DNA from 3 places in the Agrobacterium sp. NPDC090273 genome. Region 3 is predicted to be linked to each of the others. Evidence: predicted binding sites of a transcription regulator. Region 3 holds the regulator's gene; each other region holds the start of a gene.
What was found. Region 3 encodes LexA, which represses DNA repair genes until DNA is damaged. Its sites were predicted from a motif close to TGTTCNNNNTGTGTTCNG; they were not measured.
Positions count from the first base shown of each region.

Region 1: ACIQT8_RS13105 (energy-coupling factor ABC transporter ATP-binding protein) is a predicted target of LexA. The motif match lies at 2,223-2,240, and genes of this name have one in related genera.
Region 2: ACIQT8_RS14975 (DNA recombination protein RmuC) is a predicted target of LexA. The motif match lies at 2,786-2,803, and genes of this name have one in related genera.

Region 1 covers NZ_JBIVYN010000004.1:212,875-221,113, forward strand. Annotated here, with positions in the region: gene ribB (3,4-dihydroxy-2-butanone-4-phosphate synthase) at 1-916, shown strand, start outside; gene ACIQT8_RS13100 (winged helix-turn-helix domain-containing protein) at 996-2,186, opposite strand; gene ACIQT8_RS13105 (energy-coupling factor ABC transporter ATP-binding protein) at 2,360-3,040, shown strand; gene ACIQT8_RS13110 (energy-coupling factor transporter transmembrane component T family protein) at 3,037-3,642, shown strand; gene ACIQT8_RS13115 (biotin transporter BioY) at 3,672-4,235, shown strand; gene ACIQT8_RS13120 (histone deacetylase family protein) at 4,261-5,196, shown strand; gene ACIQT8_RS13125 (exodeoxyribonuclease VII small subunit) at 5,199-5,453, shown strand; gene ACIQT8_RS13130 (pirin family protein) at 5,652-6,575, shown strand; gene dxs (1-deoxy-D-xylulose-5-phosphate synthase) at 6,668-8,239, shown strand, end outside.
Region 2 covers NZ_JBIVYN010000005.1:131,912-140,150, reverse strand. Annotated here, with positions in the region: gene trmB (tRNA (guanosine(46)-N7)-methyltransferase TrmB) at 1-601, shown strand, start outside; gene ACIQT8_RS14980 (ribokinase) at 612-1,511, opposite strand; gene ACIQT8_RS14975 (DNA recombination protein RmuC) at 1,564-2,754, opposite strand; gene def (peptide deformylase) at 2,900-3,412, shown strand; gene fmt (methionyl-tRNA formyltransferase) at 3,464-4,399, shown strand; gene truA (tRNA pseudouridine(38-40) synthase TruA) at 4,399-5,199, shown strand; gene ACIQT8_RS14955 (hypothetical protein) at 5,202-5,798, opposite strand; gene dapE (succinyl-diaminopimelate desuccinylase) at 5,782-6,978, opposite strand; gene dapD (2,3,4,5-tetrahydropyridine-2,6-dicarboxylate N-succinyltransferase) at 6,996-7,850, opposite strand; gene ACIQT8_RS14940 (LOG family protein) at 7,986-8,239, shown strand, end outside.
Region 3 covers NZ_JBIVYN010000001.1:915,520-923,758, reverse strand. Annotated here, with positions in the region: gene gltA (citrate synthase) at 1-187, opposite strand, end outside; gene ACIQT8_RS04575 (ComEC/Rec2 family competence protein) at 494-2,944, shown strand; gene ACIQT8_RS04570 (glutathione S-transferase family protein) at 2,970-3,647, opposite strand; gene lexA (transcriptional repressor LexA) at 4,232-4,960, opposite strand; gene ACIQT8_RS04560 (DUF2161 domain-containing phosphodiesterase) at 5,177-5,824, opposite strand; gene ACIQT8_RS04555 (hypothetical protein) at 6,334-6,897, shown strand; gene ACIQT8_RS04550 (VOC family protein) at 7,115-7,996, shown strand; gene kdsA (3-deoxy-8-phosphooctulonate synthase) at 7,996-8,239, shown strand, end outside.

The DNA of each region.
Region 1 (8,239 bases), on a different contig from region 3:
GCCGCGCGAAGAAGCCAAGCGGCTGAACCTTAACGCCATGGTGGCAGAAAACGACAGCGCCCACACAACGGCGTTCACCGTCACAGTCGATTTCAAGCACGGCACGACAACCGGCATTTCTGCGGAAGACCGCACGCTGACGGTTCGCAACCTCGCCAACCCGAATGTCGGCCCGGCTGACTTTACCCGCCCCGGACATATTTTCCCGCTCATCTCCCGCGAAGGCGGCGTGCTGATGCGGTCTGGCCATACGGAAGCCGCCGTCGACCTCTGCAGGCTCGCAGGACTGCCGCCGATTGGCGTGATCTGCGAACTCGTCAATGACGATGGAACGGTTACGCGTGGTCCACAGGTTTCCGCCTTTGCGGAAACCCACGGTCTGAAGCAGGTATCGGTTGCCGATCTGATCGCCTATCGCCAGCGCAAGGAAACGCTGGTGGAAATGGAATCGTCTTTCACCGTCGAGACTCCGTTCGGTCCCGCCAAGGCGCAAACCTATTCTCTGCCCTGGGACCCGATGCAGCATATGGCCGTCATTTTCGGTGACATCCGTGACGGCATCGACATTCCCGTTCGCCTGCATCCGGAAAACGTTGCCGACGACATTTTCGGCAGTCGCCAACCGGTACGCCACTACATGCAGAAGATCGCCGAAGAAGGTCGCGGCGTGATCATCTACCTGCGCGAAGGTTCGGTTGGTGTCGGTCAGGTGCCTGGCCGCCGCAAGGCGCGTGATCCCGAAGAGGCGCATGCGCAGGCGCGTTCACGCGAAAACGAATGGCTGGAAATCGGCCTTGGCGCGCAAATCCTCAAGGATCTCGGCATCAGCTCAATCAAACTGATGACGACCCGCGAGCGTCACTATGTGGGTCTGGAAGGCTTTGGCATCAAAATTTCCGCAACGGAAATCTGCTGATCCTGAGCAACACAATGCCCATCCTCTCGGCGTTTCAGGCCCGAGAGGATGGAAACAAAACCATGAACAACAGCAATATCTAGTCCCGCCAACCGTCGAGGTAATTCACGCGCTCGACCCCTGTGAAACGGGCAAGACGGGCAAGCTCAGCATCCAGCTTTTCCAGGCGCCCGGCGGAGCCGCGTACACCAGCTTCAAGCCACAGCTTGCGCACGTCCAGCGTTCCCCCCTTGCGGTCCGCTTTCATGTCGATACGACCGATCAGGCGGTCGCCTTCGAGAAGCGGAAAAACGTAATAGCCGTATTGCCGCTTCGGCTCCGGTACGAAAACCTCAATGCGGTAATAAAACCCGAACAGACGTTCGGTTCGATTTCGGTCGCGCAGCAACGGGTCAAAAGGACTGAGAACACGAACCCGGGAGGACGGCTCCGGCTGACCTGAAACATCGGCGCTGAAATCCGCAAAGGCGTAAGACTGGCGGACACTGCTGCCATCATTCGCACCGACCAAGACTTCGCTCAATTCATCGCGATGGCTGGTAACCCAATCCTTCGCTTCCTGCGGGGTAACGATATCGAAAAATGCGGCAATTTCGCCATGCGTCGCAAAGCCGAGCCTGCCCAACGCCTCCCGGCAGGCCCAATCAACAAAGGCTTCATGCTCTATTTCCGCCTCGTGATGTTCCAGAGGAATGACGCGCTCGGCCAGGTCGTACACTTTCTGAAAGTTCACCCGCCCCGAAATCGCAAGTTTGCCGGTATGCCAAAGATATTCGAGCGCCGTCTTAGAGGGATGCCAGTTCCACCAGCCTCCGGACTGATGCCCGTCTTCCTTCAGCTCTCGTGCCATGACCGGGCCGCCCGCCGAAATACGCTCAAGCGTATCGCCAAACGCGGCATCGAACCCTTCGCCGTGCCACTTGCGCCAACGTTCCTGAATGATCGGCTCACGGCGGCGGAAGCGATGTTTCCAATAGGGATAAAAAGCCGTCGGCAGAATGGACGCATCATGCGTCCAGTGTTCGAAAAGCGCCCGGTCCTTTTCCAGTAACGCGGTCAGATGCTCGCGCTTGTAGGTCTGATTTCGGGAGAAGATGATCTGGTGGTGAGCACGCTCGACAGTACCGATACTATCGACCTGCACGAAGCCGATATCCGTGATGAGCTGAAGCAGCCCATCCTTAGAAAGCGCTCTTCCAGGCGGTGAGCAAAGCCCCTGCCGCGCCAGGAAAATCCGTCTTGCTGCTTCATTCGATATCTGAATCGCCATGGCACTGACGGTAGGACGGCTTTACGGTGATTGCAATGTTCTTTTTTTGTTCCTTGTTTCACTTCTTTTGATGAGAGGTTATAGAACCCGAACCGATCTCGATTATGATTTGAGCGGAACATCATGCGAAAATTTTTCCGTTTTCGCATTCCGTTCGTAAGGACATCAGCACCTTGGACATTCGTTTCGAAGCAGCCGGCGTGACCATCGAAAGCCGACACATCTTGCTCCCCCTGTCGCTGACACTCACGGAACGGCGTATCGGCGTCGTTGGTCTCAACGGTTCGGGCAAGACGACATTCGCCCGCCTCATCAATGGCCTCAACAAACCGACAAGCGGTACGGTCACAGTCAACCGGCTCGATACGGTGAGAGACGCAGAGGCCGTACTCAGGACTGTCGGGTTCATTTTTCAAAACCCACATAACCAGATCATTCTGCCGATCGTGCGAGAGGATATCGCCTTCGGCCTGAAGCGGCTTGGCCTTGGCAAAGCGGAAATAGAGGGACGAGTAAAAACAGTCCTTACCAATCTTGGAATTGCCCATCTCGAAGACAGACGTGCGCATGAACTGTCCGGCGGCGAGTTGCAGCTTTCGGCCCTTGCTGCGCTTCTCGTCACAGAGCCGAAAGTGCTGATCCTCGATGAGCCGACAAATCAGCTCGACCTGAAAAACCGCACCATTGTCGAAAAGACAATGGCGTCCCTGTCGCAGGATCTGATCGTTATCACCCACGATCTGCCGTTACTGGCAAATTTCGACCGGGTGCTGGTGTTCCATCAGGGATCGCTGGTGGCCGATGCGGCACCCGAAGAAGCGATCGACCGCTATCTGGAGGTGGCCGCATCATGAAATCGTTGCACGTTGAGGGATCTGGCTGGCTTCATCGACTTTCTCCGCGCATCAAGCTCGTCGCGCTTGCCGCTTTCAGCGTCGCGTTGTTCCTGACGCGTGACCTCGTGCTGCTCTCAGCGGCCGTTATCGTCGCCGCTGTCTTTCTTCAACAGACACGCTTACCCCTCAAGGATATCGCCTTTCGGCTTCGTCCGGTGATGCTGACAATTCTTCTGGTTGCCGCTTTCAGCTACGCCTTTGTTTCTGCAAATGATGCTACGATTGCGCTGCTGCGATTGACCTCGCTTGCCTTTCTCGCCACGGCGGTCACCATCACTGTCAGCATTTCGCAGTTTATGGACGAGATAACTCTGGCGGCAAAACCGCTCGAAAAACTTGGACTTGCCCGAGCCGCCGACATTGGCCTTGCCGTCGGGCTCGTGGTGCGTTTCGTACCGGAAATCGTCAACCGTTATCATGCGGTGAAGGATGCGCACCGGGCGCGCGGTGTGCCTGCCAAACCCGGAACGATTATCGTTCCTGTCATCATTATGACGTTGAAGGATGCGGACGCGATTGCCGACGCCATTGACGCGCGCGGTTTCAGAGGCCAAAGCTGACAGCCTGACAATCATCAGGAACCGCTGCCATGAAAACCCGTGACCTCGTGCTGATCTCGCTGTTTGCTGCCATCATTATTGCGCTTGGGCTGTTGCCGCCCATTACGCTCGGCTTCATTCCAGTCCCGATAACGGCACAGTCTCTCGGTGTGATGCTGGCGGGCGTGGTACTCGGTGCAAAACGCGGCACGCTGGCCGTACTTCTGACCATTCTCATTGCCGCCATCGGTCTTCCGGTTCTTTCCGGCGGGCGCGGCGGCCTGTCGATCTTCACCACCCCAACGACCGGCTTCCTCATCGGCTGGATCGCCGCGGTGTTCGTCACCGGCTATCTTTCGGAAAAGCTGGTAAACCGCAATCAGTCGGCTCTGGCACAGGGCGCAGGCTTTTTTGTTGCCAGCCTGATCGGCGGCGTTATCGTCCTCTATGCTTTCGGCATCACATATCTGGCTCTGGTCACCGGCATGGGCTTTACCAAGGCGTTTCTCGGTTCGATGGCCTTCATTCCCGGTGACGCGTTGAAGGCGCTGCTGGCAGCTCTGGCAGGCCGTGCCGTCATGGCCGGTTACCCGCTCCTGCCACAACGCGCCTGACAAACCGTTTTCCGGGAGGAAAAGAATGGCGACGCGCCTCTACGAACATCCGATTTTTCTCGAACACATCGTGCCTGAAGGCCATCCCGAGCGGCCTGATCGCCTGCGCTCCCTGAATATTGCCCTCGAGCATCCCAATTTCGAAAGGCTGGAGCGCAAGCAGGCACCGCAGGCGAATGAAGATGTCGTGCTGTTGGCGCATCCCGAAGAGCATCTGCTTTCCGTGATGCGCAGCATTCCGGAAGAAGATGGAGAGCTCAACCGTATCGAAGCCGACACCTATGCTTCGCCGAAAAGCCTGCAGGCGGCGCTGACCGGAATTGGCGCGGCGATGGCCGGTGTGGATGATGTTTTTTCCGGCAAGGCCGACAATGTTTTCGTCGCTGCCCGCCCGCCTGGCCATCATGCCGAAACCGCCAAGGCGATGGGCTTCTGCCTTTTCAACAACGCCGCCATTGCCGCCCGCCATGCACAAAAGGTTCATGGCGCCGAACGTGTCGCCATTGTTGACTGGGACGTCCACCACGGCAACGGCACGCAGGACATTTTCTGGAACGACACATCGGTGCTGTTCTGCTCCACGCACCAGATGCCGCTTTATCCATGGAGTGGCGACAAGAACGAAACCGGTGTCAAGAACAACGTCGTCAACGCGCCCCTTTCGCCGAATACCGGCAGTGACCATTTTCGCGAGGCATTCAAGTCGCGAGTCCTGCCAGCAATTGCCGACTTTTCGCCTGACCTGATCATCATTTCCGCCGGTTTCGACGCGCATCACCGCGACCCGCTGGCGCACATCAATCTCGTCGGCGAGGATTTCGACTGGGCGACGGGTCGTCTTCTGGAAATGGCCAACAAATACGCGTCAAACCGGGTCGTCAGCCTGCTCGAAGGTGGTTATGATCTGGAAGGGCTGGCGGAATCGGCAGCCATGCATATCTTGAGAATGATGAAGGGTTGAATATGACGGAAAATGCCAACACAGCCGACGTCAGCGGTTATTCTTTCGAAAAAGCTGTCGCCGAGCTGGAAAGCATTGTCGCAAGGCTGGAGCGCGGCGACGTGGCTCTGGACGAATCCATCGCCATCTACGAGCGTGGCGAAGCCCTGAAAAAACACTGCGAAACGCTTTTGAACGCAGCCGAGAAGCGTATCGAAAAAATCCGCCTTGACCGCAACGGCAGACCGCAGGGCGTCGAACCTCTCGACGGCGAATAATACATAGCTTGAGTTCGGCAATCATATCAGAATTGCCGAACTCGCAACCAATGGTCTACCGATCCGAGCGTTGCGGCCGCTTTGATGGTTGAGCGCTCAGGCGGTTGAGGCAAAAAGACTGACGCACTGTTTACTATCGCGATCTGCCAAGGGCGCGGCTTTGTGCTACTCTGCCGAGATCGACTTTGGAGAGTGTTGATGTCCTTCTTTCCCGGAAATGATCCTGCCGCGGGCGATGCCTTCGCCTGTGATGCCATCGAAAATCTCATCATTCCGCGTTCCAGCGACATTGGTGGCTTCGCTGTGCGTCGCGCCCTGCCAACACGGCAGCGACGGCTTGTTGGCCCGTTCATCTTTTTTGACCGCATGGGCCCGGCAATCCTGAAAGCCGGCGAAGCGCTCGACGTCAAACCACATCCGCATATCGGCCTTTCCACCGTCACCTATCTCTTCGACGGTGAAATCAAGCATCGTGACAGCCTCGGTACGGAGCTTGTCATCCGGCCAGGAGACATCAATCTGATGACCGCCGGGCGCGGCATCGTGCATTCGGAACGGACACCGGAAAATCTGCGCGGCCATCCGCTTTCGATGTCCGGCCTGCAGACCTGGCTGGCATTGCCTGATCAGATGGAAGAGATCGCACCGACCTTTGCCCATACCGGCAAGGAGGCGATGCCTCTGATCGATACGAAAGGTGTTTCCGGACGCGTCGTGATTGGCAATTTCGAGGGACTGTCCTCTCCCGTCTCGGCATTTACGGATACGCTCTATGTGGACCTCAATCTCGAACCGGGCGTCAAATTCCCATTTTCCGCCGACCATGAAGAACGCGCGATCTACATTCTTTCCGGTTCGCTCGAGGTCGCGGGTGATGTCTTCGCAGCCGATCAGCTCCTGGTCTTCCGCCCCGGCGACGACATCACGCTGCAGGGCGGAGCAACCGGCTGTCACATAATGATCTTCGGTGGCGAGGCACTGAATTCACGCCGATACATCTGGTGGAATTTCGTTTCGTCATCAAAAGAACGCATAGAGCAAGCCAAACAGGAGTGGAGAACCGGACGCTTCGATATCGTTCCGGGCGACGAAGAAGAGTTTGTCCCTTTGCCCGAGGGTTGAAATTCGATAGAAGTGAACGACATGCAGAGTTGAACGCCACTCGGGAAACTGAGGACGGCGCGCTTTGCCGATGACGAGAAAAGGCCGAACGATTGACCGGAATGCCAGAGACACCATTGCTTGACCGGGTGAAACTCCCATCCGACCTCAAGGACGTCGACGATCGCGACCTGCCGCAACTGGCCAGGGAATTGCGCGACGAGATGATCGATGCCGTGTCCAAGACAGGCGGGCATTTGGGCGCGGGTCTCGGCGTGGTGGAATTGACCATTGCCATCCACAAGGTCTTCAACACGCCCGAAGACCGGCTGATCTTTGATGTCGGACATCAATGTTACCCGCACAAGATCCTGACCGGACGACGCGACCGCATTCGCACGCTGCGTCAGGAAGGCGGCCTGTCAGGGTTTACCCGTCGCGCTGAAAGCGAATACGACGATTTCGGCGCTGGCCATTCCTCCACGTCGATCTCTGCCGGTCTTGGCATGGCTGTTGCCGCCGGACTGGACAAGAGCGACCGCAAGGTTATCGCGGTGATCGGCGATGGCTCCATGTCGGCCGGCATGGCATTCGAAGCGCTGAACAATGCTGGTGCGCTCGATGCGCGGCTGATCGTCATTCTGAACGACAACGATATGTCGATCGCACCACCCACGGGAGCGATGAGTTCCTATCTCGCCCGCCTCGCCTCTGGCCGGACCTACATGGGTTTCCGCGATTTCGGCAAGAAACTGACAGCTTATCTCGGCAAGACGGTGGATCGCGCCATTACCCGCGCGGTGACGCACGCACGCGGTTACGTGACCGGCGGCACATTGTTCGAGGAATTGGGCTTCTACCATATCGGCCCGATCGACGGTCACTCTTTCGAGCACCTGCTTCCGGTTCTGCGCAACGTGCGCGACAACCAGAAAGGTCCTGTCCTCATTCATGTTGTGACGCAGAAAGGCAAGGGTTACGCTCCCGCCGAAGCGGCGGCCGATAAATATCACGGCGTCAACAAGTTCGATGTCATCACCGGCGCGCAGGCGAAAGCCAAGCCGAACGCACCGAGCTACACCAGCGTTTTTGCCGAAGCTCTCGTGCAGGAAGCCACACTTGACGAGAAGATCGTCGGCGTGACCGCCGCCATGCCGAACGGCACCGGGCTGGACAAGCTTGCTGAACTTTTCCCGGCGCGCACCTTCGACGTCGGCATTGCCGAACAACATGCTGTCACCTTTGCTGCGGGCCTCGCCGCAGACGGCTACAAACCGTTCTGCGCGCTGTATTCGACCTTCCTGCAACGCGGCTACGATCAGGTCGTGCATGACGTGGCGATCCAGAATCTGCCAGTTCGTTTCCCGATCGACCGTGCCGGTTTCGTTGGCGCGGACGGTCCGACCCACGCAGGCTCGTTCGATACGACGTTCCTTGCCACCCTGCCCGGCATGGTGGTTATGGCGGCATCCGACGAGGCCGAACTGAAGCACATGGTCCGCACCGCAGCAGCCTATGACGAGGGTCCAATCTCCTTCCGTTATCCACGCGGCGAAGGTGTCGGCATCGAGATGCCGACACGTGGCCAGATCCTTGAAATCGGCAAAGGCCGGATCATCAAGGAGGGTACCAAGGTCGCCCTGCTCTCCTTCGGTACGCGTCTTGCCGAATGCCTTGCCGCAGCG
Region 2 (8,239 bases), on a different contig from region 3:
GCTGCCATTGCTGAAGATCGATCTGGGAAGCCAGCCGCCGCAAAATCTGGCTGCGCTTTTTCCGGCTGACGTGAAGTCGATCCGCCTCGAGATCGGTTTCGGTGGCGGTGAACATCTGGTTCACCGGGCTGTCGAAAACCCGGAAACCGGTTTTATTGGCGTCGAACCCTTCGTCAACTCCATGGCCAAGCTGTTGGGCAGTGTTCGCGAACGCGAACTGATGAATATCCGTTTGTACGATGATGACGCGACGCAATTGCTCGACTGGTTGCCGGAGGCCTCCATCGATCATATCGATCTGCTCTATCCCGATCCCTGGCCGAAGAAGAAGCACTGGAAACGCCGCTTTGTGTCCGACGTCAATCTGGCCCGCTTCCACCGTGTCTTGAAGCCGGGCGGTAAATTCTGCTTCGCGTCGGATATCGACACCTACATAAACTGGACGCTTCAGCATTGCGCCCGGCACGGCGGTTTTGAGTGGACTGCGAAAAGTGCCGATGACTGGCGTACGCCTTACACCAACTGGCCGGGCACGCGTTACGAGAACAAGGCGAAAAGAGAAGGCCGAAGCTCGGCCTATCTCACATTCATCCGGACCTGATTGCCAATCATCAGACTTGGGCGTCTACGTCCCGAGCATTGGGGATGGACGGCTGCGCACCTGCACGTGTGCAAGCGAGTGAGCCTGCCACGGCGGCACGCTTGAGGGCTTTCTCGAAGTCGAGCCCCTGATCGAGGCTGGCGGCAAGATATCCGCAGAACGTGTCGCCCGCACCGACCGTGTCGACCGGCTCGATCTTCAGACCGGCGGCCCTGAAAACCTTACCGTTACGCATGGCGATCACGCCGTCCGCACCGAGAGTAACGATCAACGTCTGGCCGGTCTCGGCATGCAAGGCCTTCAACTCGTCTTCGCGCTCGCTGGTGGAAAGACCATTTTTCCCGATTAACAACTCGAACTCGGTTTCATTGGCAATCAGGATATCAGCCAAACGCGCGATCCGCGGCGCATCCTTTGTCAAAGGCGCGGTGTTGATAACGGTGGTGATGCGCTTTGTCTTGGCGGCCTTAAGTGCAGCCTCGATCGCGGGAGCGGGGATTTCAAACTGCAACATCAGAATATCGCCTGCGGACATCTCGGAAACAGTTCTGGCAGCATCGGCTTCTGAAACTTCGCCATTGGCGGCGGGAATGACCGAAATCATGTTCTCTCCGCCTTCGCCGATCAGGATCACGGCTGTGCCGGTGGGGGTCGCAACTGTCTTGACCAGAGACAGGTCGGTACCGGCATCATGTAGCAAGGCTAATGCAGGTGCCGAGAAGGTATCGTCGCCGGTCGCGCCCGCCATCTTCACGCTGGCACCGGCCCTTCGCGCTGCCAGTGCCTGATTGGCACCCTTGCCGCCTGCGGCTGTCGAGAAGCTCTCGCCGGTTACGGTTTCGCCCGGTTTTGGCAGGCGTTTTGCAGTGGCGACGAGGTCCATGTTGATGGAGCCGAAAACAGTAATCATCGGGGCATGTCCGTGTGAAAATCAAGCAAGGCGGCGACTTTGCCCGAGACGGTCACTCGTCGTCAACTACCCTAAGCTTGGTCATCCCCGCTCTGTTTTCAACGAAACGACGCGGCTCAGTTTCGGGCCGCGATATTTCCTTCTCCTTCGGGGAAAAATCCAACCCTTCAATTTTCTGGCCGCGCGCCAGAACCTTGTCCGAGGATATTAGCATCATGTCGATGTCTTTTTGGGCTAGCCCGAAATGCGCCTGCAGCTTGCGCGTACGGTCATCCAGACGCCGCACGTCATCCATCAAAAGTGCGACTTCACCCTGAATGAGATGTGCTTGCTCGCGCATGCGCTGATCCTTCAGCACGGACTGAATGACCTGAACCGACAACATCAGCAGGGACGGCGACACGATCACGACGCGTGAGCGATGGGCACGCTGCACCAGATATTCGAAATGCTGGTGGATATCCGCAAAGATCGATTCCGAGGGCACGAAAATAAACGCCGTATCCTGGGTTTCTCCCCGAATGAGATATTTCTCGGCCACATCGCGGATATGTACTTCCATATCGCGGCGAAACTGCTGGGTGGCCAGACGCTTGGCATCGGGAGATTCATCGGCCTTGATGGCGTTCCATGCTTCAAGTGGAAACTTTGCGTCGATCACCAGAGGTGGCGCGTTATTCGGCATCTTGATGGTGCAGTCCGGCCGGTAACCGTTGGATAGCGTCGGTTGTAACTGGTAGGACCCATCCGGAAGCGCATCGGCAATCAAGGCTTCCATGCGTGCCTGTCCGAAAGCGCCGCGAGTCTGTTTGTTGGAAAGGATCGCCTGAAGTCCGATCACGTCCTTCGCGAGATCCTGGATATTGCCCTGCGCGGCATCGATTACGGCCAGTCGTTCCTGCAGGCGGCTCAGGTTTTCATGGGTGGACTTGGTTTGCTCGGTCAGAGTGTCACCAAGCCGTTGCGACATGCCGTCCAGCCGCTGGTTTAGCGTCTGGCTCATTTCATTCTGTCGCGCACCCAGTGTTTCGCCCATGGCTGCGATGCGTCCGTGCAGCTCCGCCTGCGTTTTCAGGAGGTGAGAAATCTCGTCATTCTGCGACGTTCCTTGTCGACGGCCGGAAGACAGCAGCCAGAACATTGCCAGCCCCAGCACCAGCACGACAAGCAGGGCGCCGAAGCTGATATCGACGGAACCGGCACGCAACGCTGGGGCGAGTAGAACGGAAAGATCGAGGTTCATAACCAAATCTAGCAGGTTTCTTGTGATTCGTAAGATCAAAACAAGAACATTCCTGCGGCGAAAATGAGTCTGCCGGTCGTCGCGGCTGGTAATGAAATGGCGTGTTTTTTATTTCCTCTGCGCACGAGATACGTTATGGGAAGCCATGAGCATCAAACCACTTATCATTTTGCCAGATCCCGTGTTGCGCCAGCAGTCGACGCCCATCGAACAGGTGGACAGCGACGTGTTGCGCCTTGCCGACGACATGCTGGAAACCATGTATGATGCGCCGGGCATTGGCCTCGCGGCCATTCAGGTCGGCGTGGCGCGGCGCATGCTGGTAATCGACGTTTCGCGTGAAGACGAAGAAAAAAAGCCGATCGTTTTCATCAACCCTGAGATCCTCAAGGTTTCCGACGACATTTCGACCTACGAAGAGGGCTGCCTCTCTATCCCGGATTACTATGCCGAGGTCGAGCGCCCCGCTGCCTTGACGGTTCAATATGTCGATCGCGATGGCAAGCAGCAGACGGTCGAGGCCGATGGTCTTCTGGCGACCTGCCTGCAGCATGAGATCGATCACCTGAACGGCGTCCTCTTCATCGATCATATTTCGCGCCTGAAACGCGACATGGTTATCAAGAAATTCACGAAACTGGCTCGCGCCAAGGTGTGATCCCGGCTTTTCGCCGGACATCGCAGCAACGATTGCGGGCAGGGGGCGATCATGGCTCTACGCATCATCTTCATGGGAACGCCGGAATTTTCCGTGCCGACTTTGCGGTCGTTGGTGGATGCCGGTCATGAGGTCGTTGCCGTCTACACGCAACCGCCGCGCCCCGGCGGTCGCCGTGGCCTTGATCTTCAGAAATCGCCGGTGCACCAGGCCGCTGAACTGCTTGGATTGCCCGTCCTGACGCCCTTGAACTTCAAGGCAGAAGAAGACCGTCAGCAGTTCCGAGATTTTCAGGCTGATGTCGCGGTGGTGGTTGCCTATGGGCTGCTGCTGCCAGAGGCGATCCTGAGCGGTACCCGGTTGGGCTGTTACAATGGTCACGCCTCGCTCCTGCCGCGTTGGCGCGGTGCTGCCCCCATCCAGCGCGCAATCATGGCGGGCGATGCCGAAACCGGCATGATGGTCATGCAAATGGAAAAGGGGCTCGATACTGGCCCGGTTGCCTTGACGGCAAAAGTAGCCATCGGTGAAAACACGACCGCAGGTGAATTGCACGACAGTTTGATGCTGGCGGGTGCGCGTCTTATGGCGCAGGCTATGGAAAAGCTGGAAGCCAGCGAACTGCCGCTGACGCCGCAGGCGGAAGACGGTGTTCTCTACGCATCGAAGATCGACAAGGGGGAAACCCGCATCGACTTCTCGCGGCCATCGGAAGATGTTCATAGCCACATACGCGGCCTCTCACCGTTTCCTGGCGCGTGGTTTGAAATGCAGATCGGCGGCAAGGCGGAGCGCGTCAAGGTTCTCGCCAGCGAACAGGCATCAGGCATGGGAGAAGCTGGCTCGGCACTGGATGACGCCCTGACCGTCGCCTGTGGCAGTGGCGCGGTCCGGTTGGTGCGCCTGCAGAAGGCTGGCGGAAAGCCGATGTCGGCGTCTGACTTCCTGCGTGGAACCCCGGTTTCTGCCGGGACGAGGCTTAACTGATGCCGCGTTTCCGGATGACCGTCGAATATGACGGCACGCCCTATGTCGGCTGGCAGCGGCAGGACAATGGCCAATCTGCGCAGGGAGCCCTGGAAGGGGCAATCCTGTCGTTGACCGGCGAAAAAGTGTCCGTGCGTGGTGCAGGTCGTACGGATTCTGGCGTCCACGCCATGGGGCAGGTCATCCATGTCGATCTGTCACGTGAATGGCAGCCCTACAAGCTCCGCAATGCACTGAACGCGCATCTTTCGATGGCAAACGAGGCGGTGTCGGTTCTCGATGTGATGGAAGTGACCGAGGATTTCGACGCCCGTTTTTCCGCCGTTCGTCGGCACTATGTCTATCGCATCATTTCGCGGAAAGCCCCGCTTGCGCTGGAACACAAGCGCGCCTGGTGGGTACCGAAAGACCTCGATCACGAACGTATGCATGCGGCGGCGCAGATGCTCGTCGGCAGGCACGATTTTACCACTTTCCGCTCAGCACATTGTCAGGCGAACAGTCCGGTCAGAACGCTTGATCGTCTGGATGTCACGCGCAATGGCGATCTCATCGAAATACGCGCGACGGCGCAGAGTTTCCTGCACAATCAGATCAGGTCGTTTGCAGGCACGCTGAAACTGGCCGGCGAGGGGACGATGACGCCGGAAGACGTCCGTTCAGCCCTTGAGGCGCGCGACCGCAAGGCTTGCGGACCCGTGGCTCCTCCTGACGGACTTTACTTCATGCAGGTGGACTATCCCGATGTGATTCCGCCGCGCCGCCGATCTGAAGCTGAAGCAATCGACGACGGCGAATGATCTCAGCTCGGATAAACGCCGAGAAAGCGTTGCAATGCTTCGGACAACAGCATTCCTGGCACAAGCAACGTCATGACGATGGCTGAGACCAGCAGGGGTTGGTCGCGGATAAAGAACTTCACGATCCGCGAAAATGCAAAAACCAGCGACAAGAGAAGCGCCAGCCACAGAACCGCAATAACGCCCTGTAGCGCTGGGATGAAGAACGCAATCAGGATCAACGCCGCGTAGGCGTAGGAAAACGGAACAGACAGCCAGTTGACTGTCACCACCAGCGGCGGAAACTTCTCCCGGGCTCCGAAGATCAACAGCAACGCTCCGATCAGAAGCAGTGGCACGATCCAGCAGATCGCCTCCACCAGAGCCAGTCGAACGAAGAACAGCGCGCCTGTTCCCGTGCCGGGCGGGTACCCGGCGAGAAAAGCTGCCCGCAGCCATAGCCAGGAAATCAGCATGGCCGGCAGGCACCAGAGAGCGGAATAGAAAGAACGGGCCATGCCGCGATCCGTCAGGTCGAGATAGCGCGCACCTTCGTGGTTGCCGAGCAGCAGCAGCCACAATCCTCGAATATAAAGGCTTATCTCACTTGCCGTCGGCATGGGCGAACCAGCGTTCGATGAAGGTTTCGTAGATCCGCGTCAGCGTTTCCAGATCGGCAACGGCAACACGTTCGTCGACCATATGCATGGTCTGCCCAACCAGGCCAAACTCGACCACTGGGCAATAATCCTTGATGAAACGCGCGTCAGAGGTGCCACCTGTCGTCGACAGCGTCGGTTCGTTGCCGGTGACCTCCGCCACGGCGCCAGAGAGTGACGAAATCAGCGCGTTGTTGCGGGTCAGGAACACATGGCTGGGACGATCCGCCCAGACGATGTCGTATTTCACCGGCGAACGGTCGGGCCGTAACTGCCCCTCGGCTGCTGCAGCATCAAGGCGACGGCGGATTTCCGCCCGCAGGGTTTCAGCAGTCCAGGTATCGTTGAAACGGATGTTGAATGCTGCCGTCGCCTTTGCTGGAATGACATTCGTGACGGCATTCCCGGTGTCGACGGTAGTTACCTCCAGATTGGAGGGCTGGAAATTGTCCGTTCCGTGATCGAAGGGCGGATACATCAGGGCCTGCGTCAGTTGCAGCAGCCCGCGAATGGGGTTGTCGGCCAGATGCGGGTAGGCGGCATGGCCCTGCACACCATGAACGGTGATACGGCCCGAAAGCGAACCACGCCGGCCGATCTTGATCATGTCGCCAAGCTGGTCGGGATTGGTTGGTTCGCCAACCACGCAGGCATCCCAGCGTTCGCCTTTGGCTGCGGCCCATTCGAGAAGTTTCGACGTGCCATTGATCGAAGGGCCTTCTTCGTCTCCGGTAATCAGGAAAGACACGGAGCCCTTTGGAGCCCCGTGTTTTTCGATATGGCGTGCAATCGCCGCCACAAAGCAGGCTATGCCACCTTTCATGTCCACCGCACCGCGCCCGAACATTTCACCGTCGGCAATCTCGGCGGCAAAGGGAGGGTGGCTCCATGCCGCTTCGTCGCCAACGGGGACAACGTCCGTGTGGCCTGCAAACATCAGATGCGGACCGTCGGTACCGAGCCGGGCATAGAGGTTTTCAACGTCCGGCGTCCCGGCTTCCGTCGCCATGACACGATCCACCTTGAAGCCGAGTGGCGAAAGCAGCGTGTCGAGCAGTGAGAGCGCACCGCCCTCTGCGGGCGTTACCGAAGGGCAACGGATGAGGGCGGCGAGATTGGCAACGGGATCGGTGGCGTTCATGTCGGTTCTACTTCGTATCAGTCGCGCAGCAGTTCGTTGATGCCGGTCTTGGAGCGGGTCTTTTCATCGACGCGCTTGACGATGACGGCGCAATAGAGGCTCGGGCCCGGCTCGCCGTTCGGGAAAGGCTTGCCCGGCATGGTGCCAGCGACGACGACGGAGTAGGGCGGCACTTCGCCATAGGTGATTTCACCGGTCGCACGGTCGACGATCTTCGTCGACTTGCCGATGAACACGCCCATGCCGAGCACAGCGCCTTCACGGACGATGCAGCCCTCGACGACTTCCGAACGGGCGCCGATGAAGCAATTGTCTTCGATGATGGTCGGACCGGCCTGAAGCGGCTCCAGAACGCCGCCGATGCCGACGCCACCCGAGAGGTGAACGTTCTTGCCGATCTGTGCACAGGAGCCAACTGTCGCCCATGTGTCGACCATCGTGCCCTCATCGACATAGGCGCCGAGGTTGACGAAGGATGGCATCAGAACAACGTTCTTGGCAACATAGGCGGAACGGCGCACGACGGCGTTCGGTACGGCGCGGAAACCTGCGGCGCGAAACTGGTTTTCGCCCCAGTTCTCGAACTTCGACGGTACCTTGTCCCACCAGGTCGATTCGCCCGGGCCACCGGTAACGATTTCCATGTCGTTCAGACGGAAGGAAAGCAGAACGGCCTTCTTCAGCCACTGGTTGACCTTCCAGTTTCCATCGGCCTGCTTTTCGGCAACGCGTGCCTTACCGCCGTCGAGAAGCAGGAGTGACGTCTCAACTGCATCGCGGATTTCGCCTTTGGTCGATACGTTCACACTGTCGCGGTTGTCGAATGCGCTTTCGATGATGGTTTCGAGTGAGGTGAGATCGGCAAGGCTCATAGGAATTCCTTAAGGTCGCTTGTGGTCGTTGGTCGCGGATAAGGCCCGCGCCGCTGGAAGGCTATGGTCATTTGCTCTAAGGGAGTGTTTTAAGGGCGTCAACGTGATTTGGCGCGTGAGACGAAAGGCACGGAAATGGCAAGACTGAAAAACGGCAAGTTGCGGCGTAAAGATGGGGCATGGGACCCCCTGAAGCGCAGTGACGCGGACAAGCAGCAGGCCGAGGTGACGCCCAAGACACCACAGTCGGATTCGCCGTCCTATCGTCTGGCCTACGCGGACATGGATTTTCTCTGCCGCGAAGAATTACGCCCGGTAAGGCTTCAGCTTGAACTTCTGAAAACAGAGATGGCCCTGACTGAACGCGGCATCACCTCCACGGTGGTCAT
Region 3 (8,239 bases):
CGCCGTCGATGTAGGTGATCTTGGATTCACAGGAGGCCGTGGACGTGAAACCCGGGTCGTAGGTGAAAGACCCTGTGTGTTTGTACAGCGTGCCGATATCGACGACGTTTGGTCCGATCGTGCCTTCCCGTACCGGGAGTTCGACCTGTTTATCGCCAAGTGTCACTGTAGCGCTTTTTTCCGTCATACTGATCCTCCGAAAACATGCGGGTGGGGGCGCTGGGAAGCGCCCCGCGGTTAAGCGTCTGATGATTAGCTATATGATCCTTGCGCCAATGCCAAGCTATTCAAAGGTCAAATTGTGCATTGCAGTAAACCTGTTGCGCGCCTTCGTGCAGTTGGGTGAAGAGCCGATTAAATATCTCTGAACGACCCGTTAAAGCAAAAGATTGCAATCGTTAGCGATGAGCTGCACACTCCCTTCCAGTCCGGCAGGGGGCAGCACGGATTGACCAGTCAAGGGGAAAAACAGCATTTCGGATATGCTGAAACGATGCAGGGTTCAGCTCCCGGCACGGCGGAGATTTTGTCACCGTTAAGGCGCTCGACAGACGCCGCCGCTGAGGCCGTGACAATAGCATTTCGTCGCCGCGACCGCACGGCCAGAATCGCCAGAAAATTTGCGGTTTCCGTTGAACACGAACGCGCCTTCGCCACCGAATTTCTTTTCATTCCTGTCTTTATCAGCGCTGGCGCGGTTTTATGGTTTTCCTTCGCTGAGTCCCCGTCATCCATTTTCGTGGCGCTGTTTTTCATCGTTGCGGCTGCATTGGCGCTTCTGCTTCGTCACCGCACCGGCTGGACGGCGAAGATATGTGCATTCGGCGCATTCGCGCTGCTTGGCATGCTGCTTGCGGATCTCGAAACGCGCCGTGCCGCAACCGTCATGCTCGATACGCCGGTTACCACGACCATCACCGGAACGGTCGAGCGCCGGGAGGTCGATGCGCGCGGATACTGGCGTTACCTGATCGCCGTATCGGCAACCGAAGGTCCGACCTTGTCCCGACCGCCGGAAAAGGTCTCGGTGCTATCCCGCAGCAAGGGAGAAGCGATTGCCGTTGGCGGCATCATCGAGGGCAAGGCGCGGCTTTCGCCGCCTTCGGGCCCGGCTTTGCCCGGACTGAACGATTTCGCCTTCGCCTCCTATTTTCGAGGCATCGGCGCCACGGGCTTCTTTTATAGCGCACCGAAAGCGGTGTCGCTTGCCGGTGATGCCGGTGAGAAACCGCAGAGCTGGCTGAAAGATGCGGGCACCTGGCTCTATCTTTTAAGAAGTGCCATTGCCGAACGTGTCCGCTCCGTTATCGGCGGAGATGCCGGTGCTTTCGCGGCGTCCATCATCACGGATGAAAGAAGCGCCATATCCGCCGATACGATGGAGGCGTTGCGTGTCTCTGGCCTCGCTCACATCGTTGCCATATCCGGCCTCAACATGGCGCTGGCATCGGGCATATTCTTCGTTGGCCTGCGGATTGGTTTCAGCCTGTTCCCGGCCTTCGCGCAGCACTGGCCCGTCAAGAAGATCGCTGCCTTCCTGGCGCTTCTGATGACGCTTGCCTATTACCTGATCTCCGGCTTTGCCGTTTCGGCGGAGCGCGCCTGGCTGATGATGTCGGTTCTGCTGATCGCCGTACTGTTCGACAAACCGGCGCTCAGCATGCGCAATGTCGCCTTGTCGGCCCTCATCATTCTGGCTTTTTCGCCATCGGAAGTCATGGGGCCGAGTTTCCAGATGTCTTTTGCCGCAACCATCGCGCTGGTTTCGGCCTATGCCTTCTGGAGCCGTTGGCGGGTGGATCGCGAGCGGCTGTTCGTCGGTCAGAAACCGGCATGGATGAAGGTCAGTGAAGCAGCCATCGCCATTGTCGGCGGCGTGGTCGTGACATCGTTGATCGGCGGCCTGTCGACGGCTGTCTATTCCATCGAACATTTTCATCGTGTCACCACTTATGGACTTGCCGCAAACCTCGCCGCCATGCCTGTCATGTCGCTGATTGTCATGCCTTTCGGCCTGATTGGCATGCTGCTGATGCCCTTCGGGCTGGATGCGCCGTTCCTGAAGGTCATGGGCTATGGCATGGCCATGGTGATTGAAATCGCCAATGGCGTCGCCTCATGGGGCGGCAGTGCCGCAATCGGCCGCCAGCATGGCTGGTTTCTGGCGCTTTCCACGGCAGGCTTCCTGCTGCTCTCGCTGTTTCGCACGCGGCTTGCCCTGTCAGGCATTCCTCTGCTGTTCCTGGCTTTCGGCCTCTCTGTGGCCGAACATCACCGCCCGAGGCCCGATCTGCTGATCTATGAGGATGGAACGCTGGTCGGGCTGGTCGGGGAGAGCACGGTGGCGACAACCAAGACACGACCGTCCGGTTTTGTATACGACCAATGGTCCCGCGCCTTGCTGCTGCCGGAAAAAACCGTCTCACCGATCTTTCTCAAGACCGAGAAAAAGATGAAGGAGACCAATCCGCAGAGCGCCCAGCCGTCGAGGGAGAGCCGGCGCCTTTCCGATGAGCAAAGGGCGAAGGCGATTGAGGATATCGGCAAGGCGCTGGCTGCAGCGGGTCAGGGCTTTACCTGCCACAGAAGTCTCTGGTGCGCTGCCCGCAGCGCCAAGGGCCAGCGCATCGTCGTTCTCGAGGATACGTCGCTGACCGGGGCAGCCTGCGATATCGCCGATATCATCGTCACCAGCAGACGAACCTCATTCCAGCAGTGCCGTTCGGGCGCGGTGCTGTTCAGCCGCGATGTCCTGCGGCGCATAGGTTCGGTGGAAATGACGCTGTCTCATGAGAATGAAGGCGGGCCGATTGGACGGTTGGCGACGGCCATGGCGGGCACGAACCGCCCTTGGAGCGAACACCGCTCCTATGATTGGAAAACTCGGTCGTTTGACCGTGAGACATCTGAAACGATCGAGGAACTGGTTGCGGCGACGCCATAAGGGCCGCCGCACCAATGACGATTTTTCAAGCCTGGCTGCGCAGATCGGCAACCACGGTTGAGACGTCGCGGATCTCCTGTTCATGCGGTTCGTCGCGCCAGATTTCCTTCAGGCCGGCGTCGTACCAGTCGCGCATCGCCGGAAGGGCGAGAAGACGCTCCAGATAGGCTTTTGCCGCTGGTGAAAGGTCGGCGCCAAAGGACTGAAAACGGAACGCCACGGGTGAGAAGAAGGCGTCGACAGCGGTAAACTCCGCACCGGCCAGATACGGGCCACCAAAGCGGGAGAGCCCCTCGCTCCACAGTGCATCGATCCGGGCAATATCCGCCGCAAGACCCTTATTGTCCGGGTTCGGCGTGGCACGGATGCCGACGCACATGGGGTAGAAATTGCGCAGCGAGAAAAAGCCGGCATGCATTTCGCTGGCCGCGGACCGCGACCATGCGCGGGCGATGGCGTCAGCGGCCCAGACGCCATCATGCCGTTCCGCCAGATATTCGACGATCGAAAGTGATTCCCACACTGTCGTCGTGCCATCCACCAGGCAGGGCACCTTGCCGGTTGGCGAAAAAGTGGTGAAGGGCACATCCTGCCCGAATGGCACGAGCTTTTCGTTGAAGTCGATGCCCAGCGTGCGCATCAGCACCCACGGTCGCAGCGACCAGGACGAGTAGTTCTTGTTGGCGATATAAAGATCGTACATGGCATGCTCCCCGATATGATCTGGCTTTCTTACGACCAGGATACACGCTTCGAATATCGAAAATATTCCATGGCTCCCATAAGCCGAAATGATGGGTCGGTTCGAAATGAGCCGTTACACCGGATCATGCAATCAGACCGGCACGCTGTCATCCAGCGAAGCGGGCCGGTTCAGTCGAAATCAGACCGTCTGCCCCCCGCGCTTCCTCATCGTTTTCTCGCGCCAACAGATGCCGACCGGACTGGCTTGGCTTCTGTTGTGAAGGATCACCGTCGCTCGACCAACGTTTTTCGCGGGAGCGCTCCGGCAGGCGGTGTCTCGTCAGACAAAACGCAGCCTCACGATTTATTCGGCAAGACTATCCAGCACCCGACCAATCTCTCTCCATCATGCCAAAGATTGTTCATATCCCTGCCGAGATAAAGCCGATGCTCAGGACCCGGTTCCACACCGGATCTGTGTTTCAGCCCTTTATGGGCACGACGCAAAACACCGCAAATGACACAATCCATTGTGTCACGCCCAAAAGCAAAACCGCCAGCCAATGGCCAGCGGTTCAAGCGTCGATACAGATCGATGCGGCGTTAGTGATAACGCCGGATAAGGCCAACCAGCTTGCCCTGGATTTTCACCCGGTCAGGTCCGAAGATTCGGGTTTCATAGGCCGGGTTTGCAGCCTCGAGCGCAATCGAAGCGCCCTTGCGGCGGAAGCGTTTCAGCGTTGCCTCTTCGTCATCCACCAGTGCCACAACGATGTCGCCCGGATTGGCCGTGCTGCCATCGCGAATGATGACGGTATCGCCATCAAAGATACCGGCCTCGATCATCGAGTCGCCCTTGACCTCCAGCGCGTAGTGTTCGCCAGAACCCAGCATGTCCACAGGCACTGCCACGTCATGCGTGTTGTTCTGGATCGCCGAAATCGGCACACCGGCCGCGATACGGCCCATGACGGGAACATTGACCGCACCGGCAAAATCATTGCTGGCGGGTTTCAGCGATGGGGCAGGGGCTGGCTCAGGCGCCTTAGGCTTGCCAAGGCTGCCTTCGATAACGCTTGGCGAGAAGCCGCGTTGCGGTTTCAGGCCGGGCGAATAGGCCTCGGGCAGCTTGATGACTTCAAGTGCGCGCGCCCTGTTCGGTAGCCGGCGAATAAATCCGCGTTCTTCAAGCGCGGTAATCAACCGGTGGATACCGGATTTGGAAGCAAGATCGAGTGCATCCTTCATTTCATCGAAGGACGGCGGCACGCCGGATTCTTTCATTCGCTCATGAATGAAGAGAAGCAATTCCTGTTGTTTGCGCGTCAGCATGAGGAAAACACCCTTGAGAATCGCATCGAAAAGTTGCGAAACAAATACAGAACGAACACTATATGTTCCATATGTGTTCTGCAATCCCCTAAAATTTCGTGAAACTGCAATCGGTTATTTTGATGAGTGACGCGTTTTGTTCCGGTTGTGTGTCCCAGGCCCCCGAAACAGCGTTTCAGGCAAATTGATCCAGCTCCTAAAGCGCGTCACGCAATCTCACGTCGGCCAGCGCACCAAGGCTTCGCGGCCAGCTTCCGTCAAACCATAGACGCCCCGCTCAAGCCGTTCGAACCAGCCATAGACGTTCGATTGCAATATCTTGCCGGCATCGGGGGCGTTCAACTTGACTTCCCGAAGCCGGAGCGGTCCTTCGGAGAGCGCTTTCGCACATCCCAGCGCCTGCTGGCGATAGGCTGTCATCTGCGGCATGCGTGTGCTGCCGCCAAGGACCGGATCACCCTTGCGTTTCTGGTGTTCGCGCATCAGCCGCGAGCGTCGTTTCGGGTTGGTGCGCGGCATCGGCGATACCGAACTGACGATGACACTGACATGACCGCCTTCGGAGACGGCAAGCATGCCAATTCCCAGCCGCCGGCAAAGATCGCGGTAACGCTTATCGGTCTCGCGCCCTCGGCCACTGACAGACATTTTTGCCGCGATCCAGACTTCGTCGGATATCGCGGCACGATCGATCGCCTGAAGGATCAGCTCGAGATTGAAGGCGAGTTTCAGTTCGCACACCACCACCACAGGCGGATCACCGTCACTCATCCCGACAAGGTCGCAGCCGCCGATTTCGCCCTTTACCGTATAGCCGGCATTTTCAAGGAAGGCTTTCACAGGTTGGTAGAGGGAGGTTTCCATGCGGGCACTCGGAAGAAAGAATCGTCTGGCGACCATACAGCAAGACGGTGCTGGATCACGACACCCCTTGAAAACTGAGGGGCGCCACCTCATCTAGGGATCATCACCCGTTATCGATGGCTTGCAGCAGTGGTTTTCCTCGCGCAATGCTGTCCGGGTCTGCAAAGGGCGCTCTCCAGAAACGGATCGAGCGCCCTTTGTGTTTTTCGCAACGGGTCTCGATGGAAAAAGGCATCAGGATAAATCTCCGGGGATTGCCGCAACCCCGCAGGCTTCGAATGAAAACGCTTACACCTTTTTTACGATCTTCTCAGCTTCCCACGTCTCTGGGTTGCCAAATGGCTGTGTCACGATATCTACGGCCCTGCTTTCGAGGGTCATGTGGACATGACCGGATCGTCTTGTGGGACAGAAGGCTCTTTGCCGCTCAAAGCATCTTTCTGAAATCGTGATGGATCGCTGCCAGTGTCTCCGCATGGAGATATGGCGCGTGAGCGGGAAAATTTCGCATGAAACGCATGAAATTCGCATTGTTTCTGGGCCTGCTGGTGGCCACGGGATGCCAGACCGTGTCGCCCAATTCTCCGGAAGCTTTGAAGCGCGCCGAATATGACCGGTTGCTTTTGAACTCCACAGTCGCCAACTGCAAATTGATCGTGGAGCTCAATCAGAAGCGCAAGGCGCAGAACAAGGAGCCGACGCGGGATAACCAGTGCGCATATATCCTGAAGAACAACAATCTCAACGCCGGGCCGCACGCCGCCAACTTCATTCCCGACGTCGGTATCAACGGTATCCCGATCCCGCTCGGCAGTCTGGTGCGCCTCGCCGTTGTTGCAGACAGAAACCAGCGCGAAAAGAAAGCGCTGGAAGCAACGCTGCCCGCCTGGGTCTCCGCTCAGGGCGAAACCGCCACGCACGTCTATCGCATCCTGCTGACGCAGGGCTTCAAGCCGGATGAGGTGGACGGACTGAAGGGCAGCGGCAAGTTTGCCGATGCCGTGAGATCGGCCGCACCGTTTGTGCAGTTCGTCAAGGACAATCCTGACACGGTAAAAAGGGCGCAGGCTTAGTTCGCCCTTCGTTGTTTGACGGGTGAAGATGTCCATCAGGTCATCTCCACCCGCTACCCGCCTGACATGCGGTTTTGGCATGTCCGGCGGTCTTGCTGCTCCCGGCCGCCGGTGCCGGTTACTGCCATGATTTGCCAGCATTGTTGCTGATGTGCTTTGGTATGGTTCGGCGTGCCGTCTGACACGGGCGCCGATCTTGCCGGAGAGGGAGCTTGTCATGGCAAAGCCTGTTGATGTCGACCATCTTGTCCTGCCCGTTGGCAACATTGAAACCGCATCACGACGGCTTTCCAGTCTCGGTTTTACGCTGGCCCCGCTGGCGCTCCATCCCTTCGGCACGCAAAACGCCTGCATCTTTTTCGAAGATGGCACCTATCTGGAGCCTCTCGCCATTGCTGACCCGGATAAGTATCGGGCGTCGATAGAGGCTGGCGATGTCTTTACCGGCAGGGATCAGGCTTTTCGGAACGCACATGGCAGCGATGGCTTTTCCGCGCTGGTCGCCAAAACCGACGATGCTCTGGCCGATCATCAGCGCTTTGTCGAAACCGGTATTTCGGCTGGCGATGTTTTCGATTTTTCCCGGCCGGTGACGTTGCCGGATGGGTCGCAAAGCGAAGCATCTTTCCGGCTGGCTTTTGCGGCGGAGGGCAGCGCGTCCGATTTCTTTTTCTTCGCCTGCCAGCGGGTCAAGGCCCTGCCGGGGGATCGCTCCGCGCTTGTGCGCCATGACAATGGTGTCATCGGTCTCGGCGAAATCCAGCTGGTGTCGGATGATCCTTCTGCGGCCGCACCGCTTGTCGAGGCCGTCTTTCAGGTTGATCGCAAGGTGTCGCCGGATGGTGATGTTCTGTTCGAGGCCGGCAACGTCGATATATATGTTGCCTCGGACCTGATGTCGCCATCGGCATCTGGTGCGGAAGAAACTGGCGAAAAGAACGGGCTGCGCGGCGCAACCATCGTTTTTTCAACGGCAGATATCGCCGTGACAGAAGCGGTGCTTGCTGCTAATGGCGTTCCCCATATGAGAGAGGGTGCCCGTCTGATGGTACCCGCAGCACCCGGTCAGGGCGTCGCATTCGCCTTCGAGGAAAAATGATGAGCGTTACCAACAATCTCAAAGTCACCGCCGGAGACGGCGCCACCAAGGTGTCCTTCTGCAACACCGAGCGATTCTCGCTGATTGCCGGTCCCTGCCAGATGGAAAGCCGCGATCACGCCTTCATGATTGCCGGCGTTCTGAAGGAACTGTGCGACAAGCTTGGTATTGGCCTCGTCTATAAATCTTCCTTCGACAAGGCAAACCGCACCTCGCTTTCGGGCAAGCGTGGCATCGGTCTGG